One region of the Starkeya nomas genome, then DNA from elsewhere that is predicted to be linked to it. Evidence: predicted binding sites of a transcription regulator. Region 1 holds the regulator's gene; each other region holds the start of a gene.
The links. Region 1 encodes PhoB, which activates phosphate uptake and scavenging genes when phosphate is short. Its sites were predicted from a motif close to TGTCATNNANCTGTCAT; they were not measured.

Region 1 (6,350 bases):
CGAGGCCGTCCAGCGCCGAGAGGTGCTGCTCGCGCGCCAGCACCAGCTCGGTGGCGGCCAGCGCCTCGGAAAGTTCGCGCGTTTCTTCCGCCACCCGCCAGGCATGCACGCCCATGAAGGCGATGGCGATGGCCAGCGCCAGCCAGTTGGCGACGAGATAGAGCGGCGGCAGCAGCGGCGCGGTGCCGACGAGGTGCCCGCTGCCGGCCCACGGCAGCGGCATCTGCCACAGCCCCACCAGCGCGGCACAGACCGCCGCGAGCACGCCGAGCAGCACGGTGGTGCGCGGCGACAGCGCGGTCGCCGAGATCAGCACGGGCGCAAGGAAGAGCAGCGCGAAGGGGTTGGCGAGTCCGCCGGTGAGGAACAGAAGCGCGGCGAGCTGGAGAATGTCATAGGCCAGCAGCCATGCCGCCTCGGCGTCCGACAGCCGCCGCGCACCGGGATTGCGCAGGCGCAGGGCGAGATTCAGCCAGGCGGAGAGCGCCACCACGGCAAGGCAGGCGCCGATGGGCAGCGAGAAGCCGAGCACCCATTCCACGAAGACGATGGCGAGGGTCTGGCCGGAAATAGCAAGCCAGCGCAAGCGGATCAGCGTGTCGAGCCGCAGCCCGAAAAAGCGTTCGCCGATCGGATGGTCGAGCGAGAGCGACATGGATTTGCCCCGTCCGCGACGCCCTGCCGGCGCCCGAGCGACCTCTATAGCCGCAGATGCCGCCAGAGGGCGAGAGCGGCGGCTTCGTTGACGTTGCCGTCAAAGAGCCTATTTATGTTGCAACGCACAAGAAAGCCGTCCCGAGAAAATCGACCGGAGACGGGCCCTGCGAAGGAGGCATGCCATGGCGATCGGCGTATTCGGAGATGTCCCGGACGCGGCGGAAGCGGCACAGACGCCGGCGGCGACGATCGAGACGACGTCGGCGTTGTCCAAGCCGCTCTACTGGATGTTCGAGATGGGCCACGCCGCCCTCGACCCGTTGCGGGTCATGGCGGATGCGGGGCGGCTCTACTATCGCAACCCGGCCAACCCGCTCGCCCATACCGGCTTCGGCAAGTCGATGTCGGCGGCGTGCGAGCTGTTCGAGCGCGCGACGCGGCGCTACGGCAAGCCGGACTGGGGCATCACCGAGACGGTCGTCGGCGCTACCCATGTGCCGGTCGAGGTCGAGACCGTGTGGGAGCGCCCCTTCTGTCGGCTACTGCACTTCAAGCGCGACTTTCCCCAGCAACCGCGCCGCCCGCAGCCCCGCATGCTGATCGTCGCGCCACTCTCTGGCCACTACGCGACGCTACTGCGCGGCACCGTCCAGACGCTGCTGCCAACCCATGACATCTACATCACCGACTGGGAGGACGCGCGCGACGTGCCGTCCGCCGCCGGCCGCTTCGATCTCGACGATTACATCGACTACGTGATCGAGATGTTCCGCCATCTGGGCGGCGGCGTGCATGCGCTTGCGGTGTGTCAGCCGGCCGTGCCCGTGCTCGCTGCCGTGGCGCGCATGGAGGCCATGGAAGACCCGAACGTGCCGGCCTCCATGGTGCTGATGGGCGGCCCCATCGACACCCGCGAAAGCCCCACGGCGGTGAACCATTTCGCCAAGGATCGCGGCATCGACTGGTTCCGCCGCAACGTCATCACTACCGTTCCATGGCCCCACCCCGGCGTGATGCGGCAGGTCTATCCCGGCTTCCTGCAACTGCATGGCTTCGTGTCGATGAACCTTGAGCGTCATCTCCAGGCGCATGCCGAGATGTTCGGCCACCTGGTGAAAGGCGACGGCGACTCCGCCGCCAAGCACCGCGAATTCTACGACGAGTATCTCTCCGTCATGGATTTGCCGGCGGAGTACTACCTTCAGACGTTGCAGTCGGTGTTCATCGACCATGCCCTGCCGCGCGGCACGCTGACCCATCGCGGCGAGAGGGTCGATCTCTCGAAGATCCGCAACGTGGCGCTGCTCACCGTCGAGGGCGAGAACGACGACATTTCCGGCGTCGGGCAGACGCAGGCCGCCCAGCGACTCTGCACGAACCTGCCCGACGACATGAGGGTGCACTACCTCCAGCCCACCGTCGGCCATTACGGCGTGTTCAACGGCTCGCGGTTCCGCGCCGAGATCGCCCCGCGCATCGCCGACTTCGTGCTCACGCACAACTGGCCGAGGAGAGGCCACAATCGGCAGGGTTGAGACAGCCGTCGGGACGCACGGCGAGAATAGACGCCCGATTTGCGGCGGCGTGATCTGATGGCCGTGCTAGGTCTGGGCCATGCTGTTCGACCTGCCCGATCCTGCCACGCTCTACCGCGCCCTTCTCGACCGTGACGAAGGGTATGACGGGCGGGCCTATGTGTGCGTGGCCACCACCGGCATTTTCTGCCGGATGACCTGTCCGGCGCGCAAGCCGCGCCCCGAGAACTGCACCTTCGTCTCGACGATCGGCGAGTGCATCGAGGCCGGCTTCCGCCCCTGCAAGCGCTGCCATCCGCTGCAGCCCGCCGCCTCCGCCGATCCGATGATCGGCACCCTGCTCGATGCCCTCGACGCGCGGCCGGAGCGACGCTGGAGCGAGGAGCATCTGGAGCGGATGGGCTTCGATCTGTCGACGGTCCGCCGTGCCTTCAAACGGCAGTTCGGCATGACCTTCCTTGAAATGGCGCGACACCGGCGCCTGCGCGAGGGATTCGAGACCCTGGCAGAGGGCGGCAGGGTGATCGAGGCCCAGCAGCAGGCCGGCTTTGAATCCCCCAGCGCCTTCCGCGCCGCCTTCGCCCGGCTGGTGGAGTGCGCGCCGGCCGAGATTTCCGGCCACGGAACGCTGCTGACCGACTGGATCCGCACGCCGCTCGGCGACATGATCGCGATCTCCAGCGCCTCGCATCTGCATCTTCTGGAGTTCGTCGAGCGCAAGGCACTCTCCACCGAGATTGGCCGGCTGCGCCAGCGCGCCAAGGGCGACCTCGGCATAGGAACCTATGCGCCGACGGAGCAGATCCGCGCCGAGCTGGATGCCTTCTTCGCCGGAACCTCCGCCGAGTTCCGTACCGCTCTCGCGCTCGACGGAAGCGCCTTCACCAGGGCGGTCTGGGCCGAGCTGCGACGGATCCCTCCCGGCGTGACGGTGAGCTACTCCGAGATCGCGCGCCGGATCGGGCAGCCCGCGGCCATCCGCGCCGTCGCGCGGGCCAATGGCGCAAACCAGCTGGCGCTCATCATACCCTGCCACCGCGTGATCGGGGCCGACGGCTCGCTGACCGGCTATGGCGGCGGGCTGTGGCGCAAGCAGCGGCTGCTGGAGATCGAACAGCAGTTCCGGCGCACATCCGCCGCCTGAGAAGGGGCGCGGCCCGCACCTCAATGCGCGCGGGCGAACATCTCGTTGAAGGAATAGCCGGAGCCGCGCACGGTGCGGATCGGATCGGGCTGGCGCGGGCGGTTCAGCGCCTTGCGCAGGCGCCCGACATGCACGTCCACCGTGCGCTCGTCGATATAGACGTCCTGCCCCCAGACGCCGTCGAGCAATTGCTCGCGCGAGTAGACCCGTCCCGGCGACTGCATGAGGAATTCCAGCAGACGGAACTCGGTCGGACCGAGATGCAGCTCGCGTCCTGCCCTGTGGACACGTTTCGTCTCGCGGTCGAGCTCGATGTCGCCGGCGCGCAGCAACGTCGAGATGTGCTCGGGCTTGGCCCGCCGCAGCAGGGCGCGCACGCGCGCCACCAGCTCGGGCACCGAGAAGGGCTTCACCACATAATCGTCCGCGCCGGTGGCGAGGCCGCGCACGCGCTCGGTCTCCTCGCCGCGGGCGGTGAGCATGAGGATGGGCATGCGCTCGGTCTCCGAGCGCGCGCGCAGGCGCCGGCACAGTTCGATGCCGGAGAGGCCCGGCAGCATCCAGTCGAGGATCAGGAGATCCGGCACACTCTCGCGCAGCCGGGTCTCCGCCTCGTCGCCACGGCCGACGCTCTCCACCGAGTAGCCCTCGGATTCGAGGTTGTAGCGCAGGAGGAGGGTGAGGGGCTCCTCATCCTCCACGATCAGAATATTGGTCGGCATGGTCGCGTTCCCGATCGTTCGCAGGGCGCCGATGGCCTCAGGCCGGGAACGCCACGCTGGTCAGGCTGCTGGTGTCCTGCTTCGGGCGTTCCTCGGTAAGGAGCTGACCGGTGGCGAGGTAGTGCACGGTCTCGGCGATGTTGGTCGCGTGGTCGCCGATCCGCTCGATGTTCTTGGCGCAGAACAGCAGGTGCGTGCACAGCGAGATGTTGCGCGGGTCTTCCATCATGTAGGTGAGAAGTTCGCGGAACAGCGAGGTGTAGAGGATGTCGACCTCGCCGTCGCGCTGCCAGACTTCCAGCGCCTTCGCGTCGTCGCGGCTGGCATAGGAATCCAGCACCACCTTGAGCTGCTCGAGCACAATGTTGGACATGTGCTCGACGCCGCGCACCAGCTTCTGCGGATGGAACTCGCCGGTGAGCGCCAGGACGCGCTTGGCGGTGTTCTTGGCGAGATCGCCGATCCGCTCCAGATCGTTGGCGATGCGCATGGCGGCGACGATCTCGCGCAGGTCGCTGGCCAGCGGCTGGCGACGGGCGATGGTGAGAACCGCCTTCTCCTCGATCTCCCGCTGCAACAGGTCGACCGGGCCATCGAGCACGATCACCTTCTGGGCGAGTTCGGTGTCACGCTTGACCAGCGCTTCCACGGAATCGGCGACCAGGCGCTCGGCCTGTCCGCCCATCTCGACCACGCTGCGGCCGATTTCCTTGAGGTCGGTGTCGAACGACGAGACGATATGTTCGGTCATGGGATCAGCCTCTCTCGTCGCCGGCTCAGCCGAAGCGGCCGGTGATGTAGTCGCGGGTCCGGGCCTCGCGCGGATTGGTGAAGATCTCGTTGGACGGGCCGACCTCGATCAGCTCGCCGAGATAGAAGAACGAGGTGATGTCGGCGCAGCGCGCCGCCTGCTGCATGTTGTGCGTCACGATGACGATGGTGAATTCCTGCTTCAGCTCGTCGATCAGGTCCTCGATCTTCGAGGTCGAGATCGGGTCGAGCGCCGAGGTCGGCTCGTCGAGCAGGATCACTTCCGGGCGCACTGCGATGGTGCGGGCGATGCACAGGCGCTGCTGCTGGCCACCGGACATGCCGAGCGCCGAGGTGTGGAGACGGTCCTTGGTCTCCTCCCAGATCGCCGCCTTGCGCAGGCACCATTCGACGCGCTCGTCCATCGCCGCCTTGCCGAGGCTCTCGTGCAGCTTCACGCCGAAGGCGATGTTGTCGTAGATCGACATCGGGAACGGCGTCGGCTTCTGGAACACCATGCCGATGCGCGAGCGCACCACGGTGGAATCCAGCTGCTTGCCGAGCAGATCGGCGCCGTCGAGCAGGATCTTTCCTTCCGCGCGCTGCCCCGGATAGAGCTGGTACATGCGGTTGAAGATGCGCAGCAGTGTGGATTTGCCGCAGCCCGAGGGACCGATCATCGCGGTGACGCGCTTCTCGGGAATGTCGAAGTTGATGTTCTTCAGCGCGTGGTTGTCGCCGTAGTAGAAATTCAGCTTCTCGACCTTGAGCTTGGGCTCCGCCGACGGCGCGGTGGCGCGGTTCACGGCGGAGGCGATGTCGATCGACGTTTCAGGTGCGAAGTTCATGGTCCGTCTCACTTCATCTTCGCCAGGACGAGGCGGGAAAGGATGTTCAGGGTCAGAACCCCGACGGTGATGATGAGGGCGCCCGCCCAGGCAAGAGCGACCCAGTCCTCGAACGGGCTGGCGGCGTACTGGTAGATGGCGATCGGCAGGCTCGCCATCGGCGCGTTGAGGCTGATCGACCAGCCATTGTTGCCGAGCGAGGTGAAGAGCAGCGGCGCCGTCTCGCCGGCGGCGCGGGCGAGCGCCAGCAGGATGCCGGTGACGATGCCGGCGCGGGCCGCGCGCCAGGTCACGAAGGTGACGACCTTCCACTGCGGCGCGCCGAGCGCGAAGGCCGCCTCGCGCAGGCCGATCGGAACGAGGTTCAGCATGTCCTCGGTGGTGCGCACCACCACCGGGATGACGAGGATGGCCAGCGCGATCGAACCCGCCCAGCCCGAGAAGCCGCCGAAGGGGACGACGAGGAGCTGGTAGACGAACAGGCCGATGAGGATGGACGGCGCGGAAAGCAGCACGTCATTGACGAAGCGCACCGCATTGCCGACATGCGTGCCGCGTCCGTTCTCGGAGAGGAAGGTGCCGCACATCAGGCCGATGGGCGTGCCGATGACGAGCGCCACGCCGATCTGGATCAGCGAGCCGACGATGGCGTTGAGAAGACCGCCCCCCGCGCCGGGCGGCGCGGTGATCTTGG
Region 2 (6,350 bases), 1.4 Mb from region 1:
GCAGGGCGGACACGTTCGCCCAGCGCGCGGCGTCGCGGCGCTACTGGAAGCGCGCGCGCAGACGGTCGGTCAGGAACTCCATCGCCAGCACGATGACGAAGATCGCCAGGATGATCGCGGAGGCGTTCCTGTACTGGAACAGGTCGAACGCGACCTTCAGCTCCTGACCGATTCCGCCCGCGCCGACGAGGCCGAGCACCACCGAGGAGCGCACCGCCTTTTCCAGCGCGAAGAGCGATGAGTTGATCAGCGTCGGCATGACGTCCGGCAGGACCGCCCCGCACAGCACCGTCACCCGGTTGGCGCCGATGGCGTGGAGCGCTTCCTGCGGTTTCTTGTCCGCCTCCTCCATCGCCTCGGCGAAGAAGCGGCCGCAGAAGCCGATCGTGTCGACGACGATGGTCATGGTGCCGGCGACCGCCCCGAGGCCCAGCGTCGATACGAACAGCAGCGCCCAGACGAGGTCCGGCACGGTGCGGAACAGCGAGATCAGCGCGCGCGGGAGATGACGCAGCGCGCCGAGGGGCGAGATGCCGCGCGCCGCCAGCCAGCCCATCGGCAGGCTGGCGATGACGCCGAACACCGTGCCGACGAGCGCGATCTGCAGCGTCTCCAGGATGCGCCAGCCCATGCGCTGGAGGAACGCCGGATCGGAATTGGGCGGCAGCATGCGCCCGACCAGCTCGGCCATGCGCGGCGCGCCGGCCGCCAGCTTTTCAGGCGACGGCGCCACCTGCCCCATCGAGGCGAGGAACAGGGCGCCGACGGCGACGATCAGCGTGAAGGACAGCGGCGAGATCGAGGGCAGGCGCGAGGGGAGAGACGCCGTCGAGGTCGTGCTAGCCATGGAACACGCCATCCATCTCGCGGTGGGAGACCCGCGCGGTGGGCCGGTCGAAATGCACCTTGCCGCCCTTCAGCGCCACGATGCGGTCGGAATAGTCGAGCGCGTGCTGCATGTCGTGTGTCGTGTAGACGAGGGTGATGCCGTGCTCGCCGGCGAGATCGGAGAAGATGCGCATGATGTCGCGCCCGACCGCCGGATCGAGGCTCGCCGCCGGCTCGTCGGCGATCAGGAGCCTCGGACGGCGTATCAGGGCGCGGGCAATGGCGACGCGCTGGGCCTGACCGCCGGACAGCTGATCGGCCCGGGCGCCCGCCTTGTCGGCGAGACGCACCTCGGCGAGCACCTGCATCGCCTCCTCGCGCCATGCACGCGGGGCGATGCCCCTGATGCCAGGCGCGCCAGCTGCCCGGCAGGCCGAGCTTGCCCTGCACCACATTGGTCAGCACGGACTGGCGCCCGACGAGCCCGTGGTTCTGGAACACGAAGCCGATCTGCCGGCGCAGGCGCTTCATCTGCGCGGGGCCGGGCACGGCGGTGAAGCGCTCGCCCAGCGTCGCGATCTCGCCGCCGGTGGAGGGAAGAAGGCCGATAAGGCACTTCAGCAGAGTGGACTTGCCCGCCCCGTTGGAACCGATGAGCGCGACGCGCTGGTTTGCGCGGATATCGAGCTCGATGCCGGCAAACACCGCCTGTCCGTTGGGATAGGTCTTGGCGAGACCGTGCGTGCGGATGATCGGGGGACCGGAAGACGGTGCCGGCGCCCTTGCCAGCGGCGCGATCAGAGGACCACCCGGACGAGGCCCGTCGGTCTTCTGCACCGGAACATGCTCCATGGCGGCCTCCATCGGTCGACGATCTGGTGAACTGCCGGGAAACGGCCATGCGCGACCGGAACGCCGGAGGGGCGCGCGGCCCATCCGGCGTCCGGCGGGAAGATCACTCGACGAAGGAGCCGAAGCTCTCGATGCCGATCGTGCGGTACATCGAGCGCACGTAGTCGTAGTCGCTGTCCTTCACGTCGGTGATGAAGACACCGCCCTTGAACTTCTGATTGTCCTCGCCCATCAGCACCGCGCCCATCAGCTCGTTGCCATGCTTGAGGAACGCCTCGCGGACCTTCACGAACACCTCTTCAGGAACGTCCTTGCGCGCCACGAGGATGTCGTTCGGCAGATCGCGGCCGCGGGCCACCACCGCGAAGGCGGCGTCCGGGAAAGCCTTGCGGATCGAATTGAGGTGGCCGAAGTTCAGGCCGATGGCGGCGATGTCGCCACGGATGAGGGCTTCCGCCGCGACGTTGCGGGCGATGATCACACCCTCATAGTCCTTGCCGTAGATCAGCTCCTGATCCGCCAGCGCCTGGGCCGGACCGAGATGCTGCGAGGTCGAGCCGACCGCCCCGAAGGCGATCTTCTTGCCCTTGAGGTCGTTCAAGGTGCGGATGGGACCGTTCGCCAGCACGGCGACCTGAGCGAAATAGTCGGGACGCTGCCACGCCACCACGATCCGCGGATCGCTGAGCTGCTTCATGACGACGTATTCCGCCGGGCCGGTGAGGACGAGCTCGACGTGGCCGGCATTCATCGCCTCCACCGCCGCCGTGCGGGAGCTGACCGGGATCAGCTCGATATCGAGGCCGGTCTTCTCCTCCAGCGCCTTCTGGAAGCCGCCGAACTCCTGCTGGAGCGCCTCGAGCCCCTCGATGTCCGTCACCGCGAAACGGACCGGTTCGGCCATCGCCGAGAATGCCGTCGCCAGCGTGATGGCGAGGGCGGGAACGAGCGTGCGAAACATTTTCTGCCTCTTGCTGTATAGACAGGAATATCGTTGTTTGATTATCTGTATATACAGCAGATGACGGGTTCGTGACGGTGGGTCAGCAGGTGAACGGCAATGGCTTGGCGGATTGAGAACGGATTGGCACTGATCGACGGTCGCTGGAGCGACGCCCCGCTCGCGATCGCCGGCGCGACCCTCGCGCCGGACGGCGGCGCCGGAGCGCCGGCCCTCGACGCCTCGGGGCTGCTGATCCTGCCCGGCATCGTCGACCTTCATGGGGACGCCTTCGAGCGTCACATCATGCCGCGTCCCGGCGTGCGCTTCGACACGAAGCTGGCGTTGCGCGACACCGACCGCCAGCTCGTCGCCAACGGGATCACCACGGCGTTCCACGGCGTCACCATCTCCTGGGAGCCGGGCCTTCGTTCCCTCGACGCCGCGCGGGCTTTCGTGAGCATGCTCATCGACCTGCGGGGATCGCTGAGCTGCGACACGCGCCTGCATCTGCGCTGGGAGACCTTCGCGCTGGACGAGGCCGCGCAGGTGATCCGGTGGCTGGAGCTGTCTCCCTCCCCCATCCTCGCCCTCAACGACCACACGACCGGATCGGTGCTGAAGGGCAGCATCGCCCGCAAGATCGGCCAGATGGCCGAACGCTCGAGCCTCAGCCGCGAGGGATACATGGCCCTGCTCGACCATGTGTGGAGCCGCCGGGACGAGGTTCCCATGGCGATCGAGGCCATGACCGCCGCCGCGCGCGCGCACGGCAACGTCCTGCTCGCCCATGACGAGGCTTCCCCCGAGGAGCGCCTGCGCTTCCGCGCGCTGGGCGCGGTGTCGTCCGAGTTTCCCTTGACGCTGCAAACCGCCGAAGCTGCCCGCGCGGCGGGCGAGGACGTCATCCTGGGCGCTCCCAATGTCGTGCGCGGCGGCAGCCACAACGGCGCCCTCGACGCGACCGACGCGATCCGCCGGGACCTCTGCACCGTCCTCACCAGCGACTATCACTACCCCTCCCCGCTGCATGCCGCCTTCAAGCTGGCCGACGGCGCGCCGGACCGGCTGGCCGCCATCTGGCCGCTCGTCTCCGGCAACCCTTCCCGGGTGGCGCGGCTGCGGGATCGCGGCAGCCTCGGCGAAGGTCACCGCGCCGACCTCATCCTGGTCGACGCCGGCGACATGGCGCACCCGCAGGTGGTGGCGACGATGGTCGCCGGCAAAATCGTCTATGCTAGCCGGGCGATCGATCGCCTCCCGGTACCCACCCTCGCGAGCGCGGCGGAGTGACAGCGTGAATACGAGCCTTCGGTCCCAGCCCGCCCGGTCGGGCGACGTATCCGGCTTCGACGGCCTCGTCTTCCGTCCACGGAGCGACACGCCGATCTGGCAACAGATCTACGACTACATCCTGGCCTTGATCGACAGCGGCTGCCTGCGGGCCGGCAGCCAGCTTCCCGGTGAAATCCACCTCGCCGAGAAGCTCGGCGTGACCCGCATCACGCTGCGCCGCGCCCTTCAGCAGCTCCAGCAGGAGGGCCATCTCACCTCGCGCAAGGGGGTCGGCGTCTTCGTGCGCAGCCTGCCGTCGGCACTGGTCGTGCGCGACGGCAGCCGCTTCGCCGAAAGCCTGCGCGCCGACGGCAAGGCGGTCGGCACCCAGACGCTCTTTCTGGAGCGGGAGCCGGCGGATCCGGAAATGGCCGCCGAGCTGCGGCTCCAGGCCGGCGCGCCGGCAATCCGGCTGCGGCGCGTGCGCAGCGCCGACGGCCAGCCGATCTACATCAGCACCAAGGTCTTTCCGGCGGATCTGCTGCCGGACTTCGAGGTGGTGTATTCGCGGCGTCAATCGGTGACCGACGTCTTCGTGGCGCACGGAATCCAGAAGTACCGACGCGTCGAGACCCGCATCAGCGGAGGCTTCGCGACCGCCGAGGAAGCGCAGCTGCTTCAGCTCACCCCCGGCACGCCGGTCTTCCGCACCAGCTCGATCAACGCGGATGCCTCGGGCAACCGAATCGAGTGGGCACGAGGCTGCTGGCTGCTGACCTCCGTCGACTTCATCTTCTGAGGTCGACCACACCCGAAACCTGTCGCGGATGCCGGCAACGCGCCGAACGGATCGCGGCTCACGAAAGACGATGCTGAGAAGGGGATCTACCCGCCGGCCACGGCATTCATCCCGGCACCACGCACGGAATGGCGCGCCCACGGGGAAGGAAACAAGTCAGGAACGGATTAGTGGCAAACCATGCCGAAACCGAATGGCAAACCACCCATGAAAACAAGCAATAGAAACGCTTTTCTCAGATGGGTGGCGCGCCCACGGGGAATCGAACCCCGGTTTTCGCCGTGAGAGGGCGACGTCCTGACCGCTAGACGATGGGCGCATCTAGGCAGGCCGGTCTCTTAGAGCCATTCGGCAGCGGGATCAAGGGCGGCGCACGCTCATCCCGGTGGATTTTCACCAGCGGCGCTGTCCGCCCCCGCGGGATGGCCGGCATACCGCCGCCTTACGGCTCGCTGGCGAAACCCAGAACGCCGCGGGGGGCGCGCGAGGCAAGGTCGAAGAAGCGCGTCTCGACCAGACCGTCCCGCTCCAGAGTCACCGCGATCATGTCGCCGGAAACGACCGCCGAGCGGACATTCGCCCCCCTGGGAAGCTGAATCGTGCCGGCGATCTCCACCGGCGCGCTTTTCCAACCCGTCACGACCCTGTATCCGATGGCACCGAACAGGGCGAGGAAGCCGAAAGCCATCAGCAGGCCGGAAAAGGCGGCGAAGCCGCGCAGCTTGCGCAGCACGCGCTCGGCGGCCGGATCGAGCTTTTCGTCGTCTGTATCAGGAGAGGTCATGCCGGCACCGGACGAACTGAATGAGGATATGGACGAGATCGCGCCCGAGGCGGCCGCGACGCGCGTCGATATCATTGCCGGGCCGGAGGATGAAGGGCTTCGGCTCGATCGCGTGCTGGCACGCCATCTGCCCGAGCTCAGCCGCACCCGGCTGCAGGCGCTGATCGCCGACGGCAAGGTGCTGCGCGACGGCCGCCCCGTCACCGGCGGCTCGGCCAAGGTGAGCCCCGGCGAGGGCTTCACCGTGGAGGTGCCCGCCTCCGAGCCCGCCGAGCCGGTGCCGCAGGATATCCCGCTCGTCATCGTCCACGAGGACGACGACCTCATCGTCATCGACAAGCCCGCCGGCCTCGTCGTCCATCCCGCGCCCGGCAATCCCGACGGCACGCTGGTCAACGCACTGCTGTTCCATTGCGGGACAAGCCTTTCCGGCATCGGCGGGGTGCGGCGGCCCGGCATCGTCCACCGGCTCGACAAGGACACGTCCGGCCTCATGGTGGTCGCCAAGAACGACCGCGCCCACAAAGTTCTCGCGGCGCAGTTCGCCGATCACGGCCGCAGCGGCCCATTGGAGCGCGCCTATCTCGCCTTCGTCTGGGGCGTGCCGGAATTGCCGAGCGGTACGGTGGACGCGCCGCTCGCGCGCCATCCGGTCTCACGCGAGCGCATCGCGGTGCGCACGAACGGCCGTTTCGCCATCACCCACTGGCAGCGCCTGGAAAGCTACCCGGACACGCAGGGCCGCCCGGTCGCCTCGCTCGTCGAGTGCCGGCTGGAAACCGGCCGCACGCACCAGATCCGCGTCCACATGGCCCATATCGGCCATCCGCTGCTGGGCGACGCGGTCTATGGCGGAGGCCAGCGCACCCGGG
Region 3 (6,350 bases), 360 kb from region 1:
GGCTCCCTCATTCATCCGTCGCAATAGCGATACGCCGGACGATGCGTTCCGGTTCCGGCCGGACCAGGTCGACCGAGAGAAGTCCGTTCTTCAGATCGGCACCCAGAACCCGCATGCCATCGGCCAGCACGAAGGTGCGCTGGAACTGGCGTGCGGCGATGCCACGGTGAAGATAGACCCGCTCCGGCTCCTCGGCCTGGCGGCCGCGGATGACGAGCTCCTTTTCCTCCACCGTCACCTCGAGCTGCTCGCGGGTGAAACCGGCGACAGCCAGGGTGATGCGGAGCCTTTCCGGCTGGTCCGGGGGCACCACCCGCTCCACATTGTAGGGCGGATAGCCATCCGAACCTTTCATGACGCGGTCGAGCGCTCGCTCGACCTCGTCAAAGCCGAGCAGGAAGGGGCTCGACAGCGAGGGAATGCGCGACATGCTCCCAAAGTCCTCGTCTAGAAGCGACTTTGCGTGTGTGGGACCCCAAGAGAGGCATCCCGTTCCGCTGGGATATGGGCAAGCGGCAGGGGCGACGCAAGACATCGCCGCGCAGGGCCACTGAAAAAGGCGCGCGCGACGTAACGGCCGGCAAGGCTGGGCAGCGTGGTGGGAAAGGGCTCAGGCGGCGTGGCGTTCGCCGTTCACCCCGAAATGGTCGAGATAGCGCGGGTTGATGCGCTCGACCGGCAGCACGATGAGCACGTCGGTGGTGCCGAACTGGCGGTCGATCACCGCGCCGCGGCCGATCTGCGCGCCGAGCCGCAGATAGCCCTTGATCAACGGCGGCAGCTCGTTGAGCGCGGCCTTGGCGTCCAGCCCCTCGACCGGCAGCCGGTCCATCGCCGCGGCGTGCCGCGGCAGCGCGTCGGCCGACCACTCCGGGTCGACGGGGGCGAAATGGTGCAGGAAGGCGAGCGGGCGCGCGAGGCTATCGGGATCGGTGCCTTCCAGGCTGGCGCAGCCGAACATCACGTCGATGCCGTGCCGGCGCACATAGGCCCAGATGCCGTGCCAGAGCAGCTCCACCGTGCGCTTGTTGCGGTAGGAGGAAAGGACGCAGGAGCGGCCGAGCTCCAGGAAGCGCCGGTGCGGGTGGCGTGCCAGCAGCGGCGCGATGTCGAATTCGCCGGCCGTGTAGAAGCCGCCATGGCGGGCGGCGATCTCCTGCCGCAGCAGGCGATAGGTGCCGACGACGCGCGGCACGCGCTTGCCGCGCACCATGCGGCAGGAATCGTGGTCGAGCACGAGGAGATGGTCGCAGAAGCCGTCGAAGGCGTCGAAGTCGCGCCGGGCAAGGCGCATGGCGGCGGCCGGGGCGGCCGACATTTCCTCGTAGAACACCTCGTAGCGCAGGCGCTGGGCGCGCCGCACATCCGCCGCCGTCACCGCGAGGCGCACCTCCAGCGGCCCGATCCGCCCGAGCGTCTGCGGCCCCCGATCGCTCCGGCTCTCGCGGTGGCGCAGGCCGGAATAGGAACGCAGCGCCGGCATGAAGCGGGAGGGCGCAAATGCGGTGGGCAGAAAGGGGAGTGGCCCGGACTCCGAGGCGCGAGACCCCGGGGTCAGCGATTTGAGCAGGGCGGGAGCGAGGAAACGGGGCTTGAGCAGGGCGCGCAAGGCGGGATGGCCACCGGCAGGGCGTGCCTCGACATTCGCGTCGGCCAGCATCTCGGTCATGGAAAGGCCCCCAAACCTTTGATCCACTATAGCGGCTTCGGATTGGAATCACATCTGTAGGACGCCTATGTGACAGTGCGTCCGGGCCGGGTCTTGCCGGAAAACAGCGCCTCGACGCGGGAGCACCGGCCGCCCATCAGCCGTAGAGCGAGGGGTGCTTTCGGGGAAAACGTCGGCTCGTGCGGTGGCTTTGCGGCGTCCCCGTCGATCCCGTTCCGAGGCCCGTCTCGGCCATTCCATGTCCGTGGGAAAGCGCGCCGCTGTCCCGGTGGCGCACCCCCCGAGAAGGATCCACCGTCAGGCGGCCGCGGCAGCCCGGTCGGCGGCGGCGCGGTAGGCCAGGGCCTCGGCGAGATGCGTGCGGCCGACCGATTCGGCGCCGGCGAGATCGGCCAACGTGCGTGCCACCCTCAGCACCCGGTGATAGCCGCGGGCGGAGAGCCGCATGAGCCGCGCGGCGTCGGCGAGCAGCGCCGTGCCGGCTTCGTCCGGCGCGGCGATCGCTTCCAGGATCGGGCCGCTCGCCTCGGCATTGGTGAAGAGGTCCGCCCGGCCCAGCGCCAGATAGCGTTCGCGTTGCAGGCGTCGCGCTTCGGCGACGCGGGCGGCGACCTTTGCGCTCGGCTCGGCAGGCCCCGGCCGCACGAGGTCGATCGCCGCGACGGCCGGCACGTCGAGATGCAGGTCGATTCGGTCGAGGAACGGCCCGGAGAGGCGGGCCTGGTACTCGCTGGCGCAGCGCGGCCCGCGCCGGCAGGTGTGGCCGGGCTCGCCGGCCCGGCCACAGCGGCAGGGATTCATCGCCGCGACGAGCTGGAAACGGGCGGGATAGGCGATGCGGTGATTGGCGCGGGCGATCACCGCCTCGCCGGTTTCCAGCGGCTGCCGGAGCGAATCCAGCACCGCCGGCTGGAATTCTGGCAGCTCGTCGAGGAAGAGCACGCCGTTATGGGCGAGCGACACCTCGCCGGGCCGGGCCCGCATGCCGCCGCCGACCATCGCCGCCATGCTGGCGGAATGATGCGGAGCCCGGAAAGGCCGCCGGCTGGTGAGCGCCCCGCCCTGCAGCGTGCCGGCGACCGAGGCGATCATCGACACGTCCAGCAGCTCCGCCGGCGAGAGCGGCGGCAGCAGCGACGGCAGGCGCTGCGCCAGCATCGACTTGCCGGCGCCCGGAGGCCCGCAGAGCAGCAGGTTGATGTCTATATACCCGGGAAATGTCTCCCCCCGACCCCGGCACTAAGCCAGAGACGGCGCGCGTCCGCGACATGACCTGCGGGGTAGCTTGATGAGCGCGAAGTGTGCCTCTTGCAGGGGATGAGCGTCCGGATTCTTGATACGTTCTATCGGGGTCTCTTGGAGTTTTTGCCACTATCCCCACAACCCCCACTACTATTTGGGCCTGCCACACGCCAAAATGCCTATATATAGAGTGACTCAGCGTCATAGCTCCGGTTTTTGGGCTATATTCTAGTTGAGGCGGTGAGTCGGCCCCCGGCACCTGCTGAATGGGAGCCTTTGAAAAGAACAAAATGAGTCTTCTGGGTTTGTTCTCACGAGGTATCAGATGGCCAAACTGGCTTCATCGGCGTCGAAGAGCGTACAGTTAGAAGTCCCCTCCTTCAGGTCGTTTCGAGAGCGACCGCTAGAGCAGTTTGGCACCGACTTCCTGAACCATGTTCGGGAAACCGGAATGCCGGAAACCTTCCCGGGATTGTACCTTGAGAAGATCGACCGTGATGAACGGTTCATCGTTCTCAAACAGTTCGTGATTGAACGGAAAAAGCGGGCGGATGGTAAGCTCGCCTTCTGCCCCCGCTGCTATCAGCGAGATAAATATCGCAAGGGCGACCTCGCGTGGTTTCCCCGGCTGATGGTCTGTGCGGCAATTGGGAATTGCTGCGCGGGCCACGATGCCGGCACGGCGGCGGCAAAGGAATTCAAGGCAAAGAGGGATAGGGATGCGAGAGAGAGCTACCTCCTCGATCATCTTCCCTTGATCGCCGCGAAGCTGAATGCTGTTGCTCAATTGGAGGGTGTTGCCGAGGCAGCGGGCGAGGTTTACCGACAGTTTCGTCGGGAAGTCCCGAAGGTCCATAGTCAGCTGCGTGCGGCGAAGACTAACTACGGGGGGAATCTCGTGGTGAGCCGGGTGCTCCGTAGCGACGACTCCGAGGACGAAAGTGACTATGTTGGCCCTGCGGGATTTGGTCGTCGCAGCGGGGTGGAGACGCAGGAAACCACGCTCGGGTTGCTGGCCGGGCAGATTGCACTCATCAAAGATTTCGCGCCTGAGAAGGAACTGGCAATCGTCCGACGACAGCTAGAGTCGGTGGGCTTCTCATTCACCGAGGAAGAGGCGGTCGATTTTATCCTCAGCAATCAAGAGCGTGAGTTGAAGGTGGCGGTGGTCATCCTTCAGTCAGCTGACGAGGGATATGCAAGGCTTATTAGCCGCTTACGCGAATTCTGGGCATTCTTCACGCCTGAGAATGTCGCGCTCATCCACGCCTATGGTGTTCACGAGGATAGCCCGCTCAATGTTCAGGCAGGCTACGCGGTGCGCGGCGGGCGAGTCGATGTACGCTTCAAAACCCCCGATCAGTTCTGCCTCCTCCGGTTCAATCAAGGCCTCATGACGATCAATGACGAGTGGCCTGAGCCCCCAGTCCGCACCAGCGGACCATAGCCGAGCGGCTCCCGCCGTTTCCTCGATTGCGTTTCAACTGTCAGACGAGCGCCCTGACCTCCACGCCCGCCGTGTACACCCGAGAGGGCACCTGACCTGAGACCCTGAACTTCCTCCAGATTTGGGTAGAGTCCGTCGATTACGGAGACGGACGATGCGACCATCGCGGTTCACGGAAGAGCAGATTATCGGACTACTGAAGGAGCAGGAGACCGGTGCGGCACTCGGCAACATGGCGCCGGTCGAGTTCGCAATGAAATCCACGCTGGAAAAACAGGCCGCATGAGGCCACAAACGAAACCCAGGACTCTACCATAGACCGGAGGAGATTAGGGTCTCAGGTCACACCGTCTATGCCTCCAGCCGGGACGTTGCGGCGTTCTTCGGGAAGCGGCATGACAATGTGCTGAAGGCGGCAGAGGATGCCATCGCGGTCATGCCAGCGGAGGGTCTCCCGAATTTTAGGGAGACTACCTACACCCACCCGCAGAACGGCCAGACCTACCGCATGTACGAAATGACGAAGGACGGCTTCACGCTCCTCGCGATGGGCTTCAACGGGAAGCCGGCGCTCGCGAGTGCTTTTCCTTCTGTCTGCCTACTTCGCCCAACGTGCAAAAAACAGTGCCCAAACGATCATCCACGCTGAGGCCAAAGGGAGAAGGAACAGTATCGCGTTAATAGGCCAGCGCAGCGCAATCGGCATCTGAGCGGTCTTGCCTAAGAGGATTGTTGATGCCCTTTCTGTCAGTAGGTTAATCCGAAATGCGAGGTAGCATCCGAATGCAACGCCGACTGCTAGAATTGGAAAGCCTGCTATATAAAACAATAGGTTGGCGTTTCCCAGCGTCCTGATGGCCGAAATAATAATTATTAAAATAGACCACCATGCAATAGTCGTTAGTAGCATTCTCGCATAATCGAACGCTGCCTTTTCTGCATCAATCAATTTCTGAATTTCTTGCATTGTGGCCCCCTTCCTATATCGGTCGCAGTATGGCGCCGAAATTGAGTGTCGCGAAGTCACGACCACCTTCAACGGCGCCGGCCGGGCAACGACGGGCGAGGGCACGGTGGCCGCTTATGCCTCCTGTAGATGGAGCAAGGTCGTTCTAGAGAGGAGAGGCACGCGCTGCTTACGGGTCCTGTATAGGGAGTGAAGGTTCCCACATAGAGGTGGCAGCGGCGCAGATCAGCTTATTGGAACTTGCGCCGCTTGAACGCGAGCACGTCTGCGGGTGTCAGTCTGAACCACTCACCGTTCATGCGACGCTCAGAAAACCGCCTATGCCAGTACGCTTCAATGCCGGCTGGATCATCGGTTGCAATCGTGTGCACCAGCGTCGCAACCTCGGGAAGTGCAATGCGAATTTCCTTGATGCGGCGTTCTATCTGATCGCTGCGGCCAATTTTGAAGTTGGCGCCGGACCGCAGCAAATACACAGCCCCATCGCTCCGTGCGCCCGACTGCTTGGCAGGAGCGCTATCCAATTTCACCTCGGGAAGCATAGCGCGCACATCAGCAAAATCAGGCTGTTCGGCCGTCCATGCTCGGAGTTTGTCCGCGAGCCCTGCCTGTCCGCCCATGCTTTGATGGATGGTGCTGTGAGACGGGAAGCCGGGATGTTGCCGACCGTAGATGCGCAGTTCTGCCGTGGTCGGCATTCGCCCGTAGTGCCGGAATGCGCCTATCAACGCTGCGAGTACGGCATGTTCGGGCGTCTTCGCCTGTTTTTCGTTCTGCGCGAGTCCTGCTTCAGTCAGGGCGTCACCCCACCGCGCCCAATACACGCCTAACCAGTCTGCCGGACGGATGCCGGTTTCGCGTTCGAATACTGCGCGGCCCGGAGCCTTGCCGCCTTGCGCTGCAATTCGCCTTATCTCGGCTAGGATTCGTTCCCGCAGATGCACCCGGACATGGACCCGAAGGCCCTTCAAGCCTTCAGCCGGGGCTATGTCAGGATTCAGCGGGAGGCGAGCCGCAAGCTCAAC

Region 2: STARVERO_RS11050 (PhnD/SsuA/transferrin family substrate-binding protein) is a predicted target of PhoB. The motif match lies at 2,702-2,718, and genes of this name have one in related genera.
Region 3: olsB (l-ornithine N(alpha)-acyltransferase) is a predicted target of PhoB. The motif match lies at 1,728-1,744, and genes of this name have one in related genera.

What each region holds. Positions count from the first base shown of each region.
Region 1 covers NZ_CACSAS010000001.1:3,695,767-3,702,116, forward strand. The annotation lists gene STARVERO_RS17575 (ActS/PrrB/RegB family redox-sensitive histidine kinase) at 1-655, opposite strand, end outside; gene STARVERO_RS17580 (polyhydroxyalkanoate depolymerase) at 840-2,192, shown strand; gene STARVERO_RS17585 (bifunctional transcriptional activator/DNA repair enzyme AdaA) at 2,272-3,336, shown strand; gene phoB (phosphate regulon transcriptional regulator PhoB) at 3,357-4,058, opposite strand; gene phoU (phosphate signaling complex protein PhoU) at 4,096-4,809, opposite strand; gene pstB (phosphate ABC transporter ATP-binding protein PstB) at 4,835-5,656, opposite strand; gene pstA (phosphate ABC transporter permease PstA) at 5,665-6,350, opposite strand, start outside.
Region 2 covers NZ_CACSAS010000001.1:2,269,390-2,275,739, forward strand. The annotation lists gene phnE (phosphonate ABC transporter, permease protein PhnE) at 41-847, opposite strand; gene STARVERO_RS23690 (ATP-binding cassette domain-containing protein) at 840-1,196, opposite strand; partial or broken gene STARVERO_RS23695 (ATP-binding cassette domain-containing protein) at 1,303-1,764, opposite strand; gene STARVERO_RS11050 (PhnD/SsuA/transferrin family substrate-binding protein) at 1,784-2,641, opposite strand; gene STARVERO_RS11055 (alpha-D-ribose 1-methylphosphonate 5-triphosphate diphosphatase) at 2,765-3,913, shown strand; gene phnF (phosphonate metabolism transcriptional regulator PhnF) at 3,918-4,694, shown strand; tRNA gene STARVERO_RS11065 (tRNA-Glu) at 4,939-5,013, opposite strand; gene STARVERO_RS11070 (hypothetical protein) at 5,137-5,478, opposite strand; gene STARVERO_RS11075 (RluA family pseudouridine synthase) at 5,477-6,350, shown strand, end outside.
Region 3 covers NZ_CACSAS010000001.1:4,057,701-4,064,050, forward strand. The annotation lists gene STARVERO_RS19200 (Hsp20 family protein) at 8-430, opposite strand; gene olsB (l-ornithine N(alpha)-acyltransferase) at 611-1,669, opposite strand; partial or broken gene STARVERO_RS19210 (YifB family Mg chelatase-like AAA ATPase) at 1,967-2,866, opposite strand; gene STARVERO_RS19215 (hypothetical protein) at 3,237-4,358, shown strand; gene STARVERO_RS23740 (hypothetical protein) at 4,513-4,644, shown strand; gene STARVERO_RS19220 (Rha family transcriptional regulator) at 4,687-5,007, shown strand; gene STARVERO_RS19225 (hypothetical protein) at 4,957-5,325, opposite strand; gene STARVERO_RS19230 (GIY-YIG nuclease family protein) at 5,556-6,296, opposite strand; gene STARVERO_RS19235 (hypothetical protein) at 6,276-6,350, shown strand, end outside.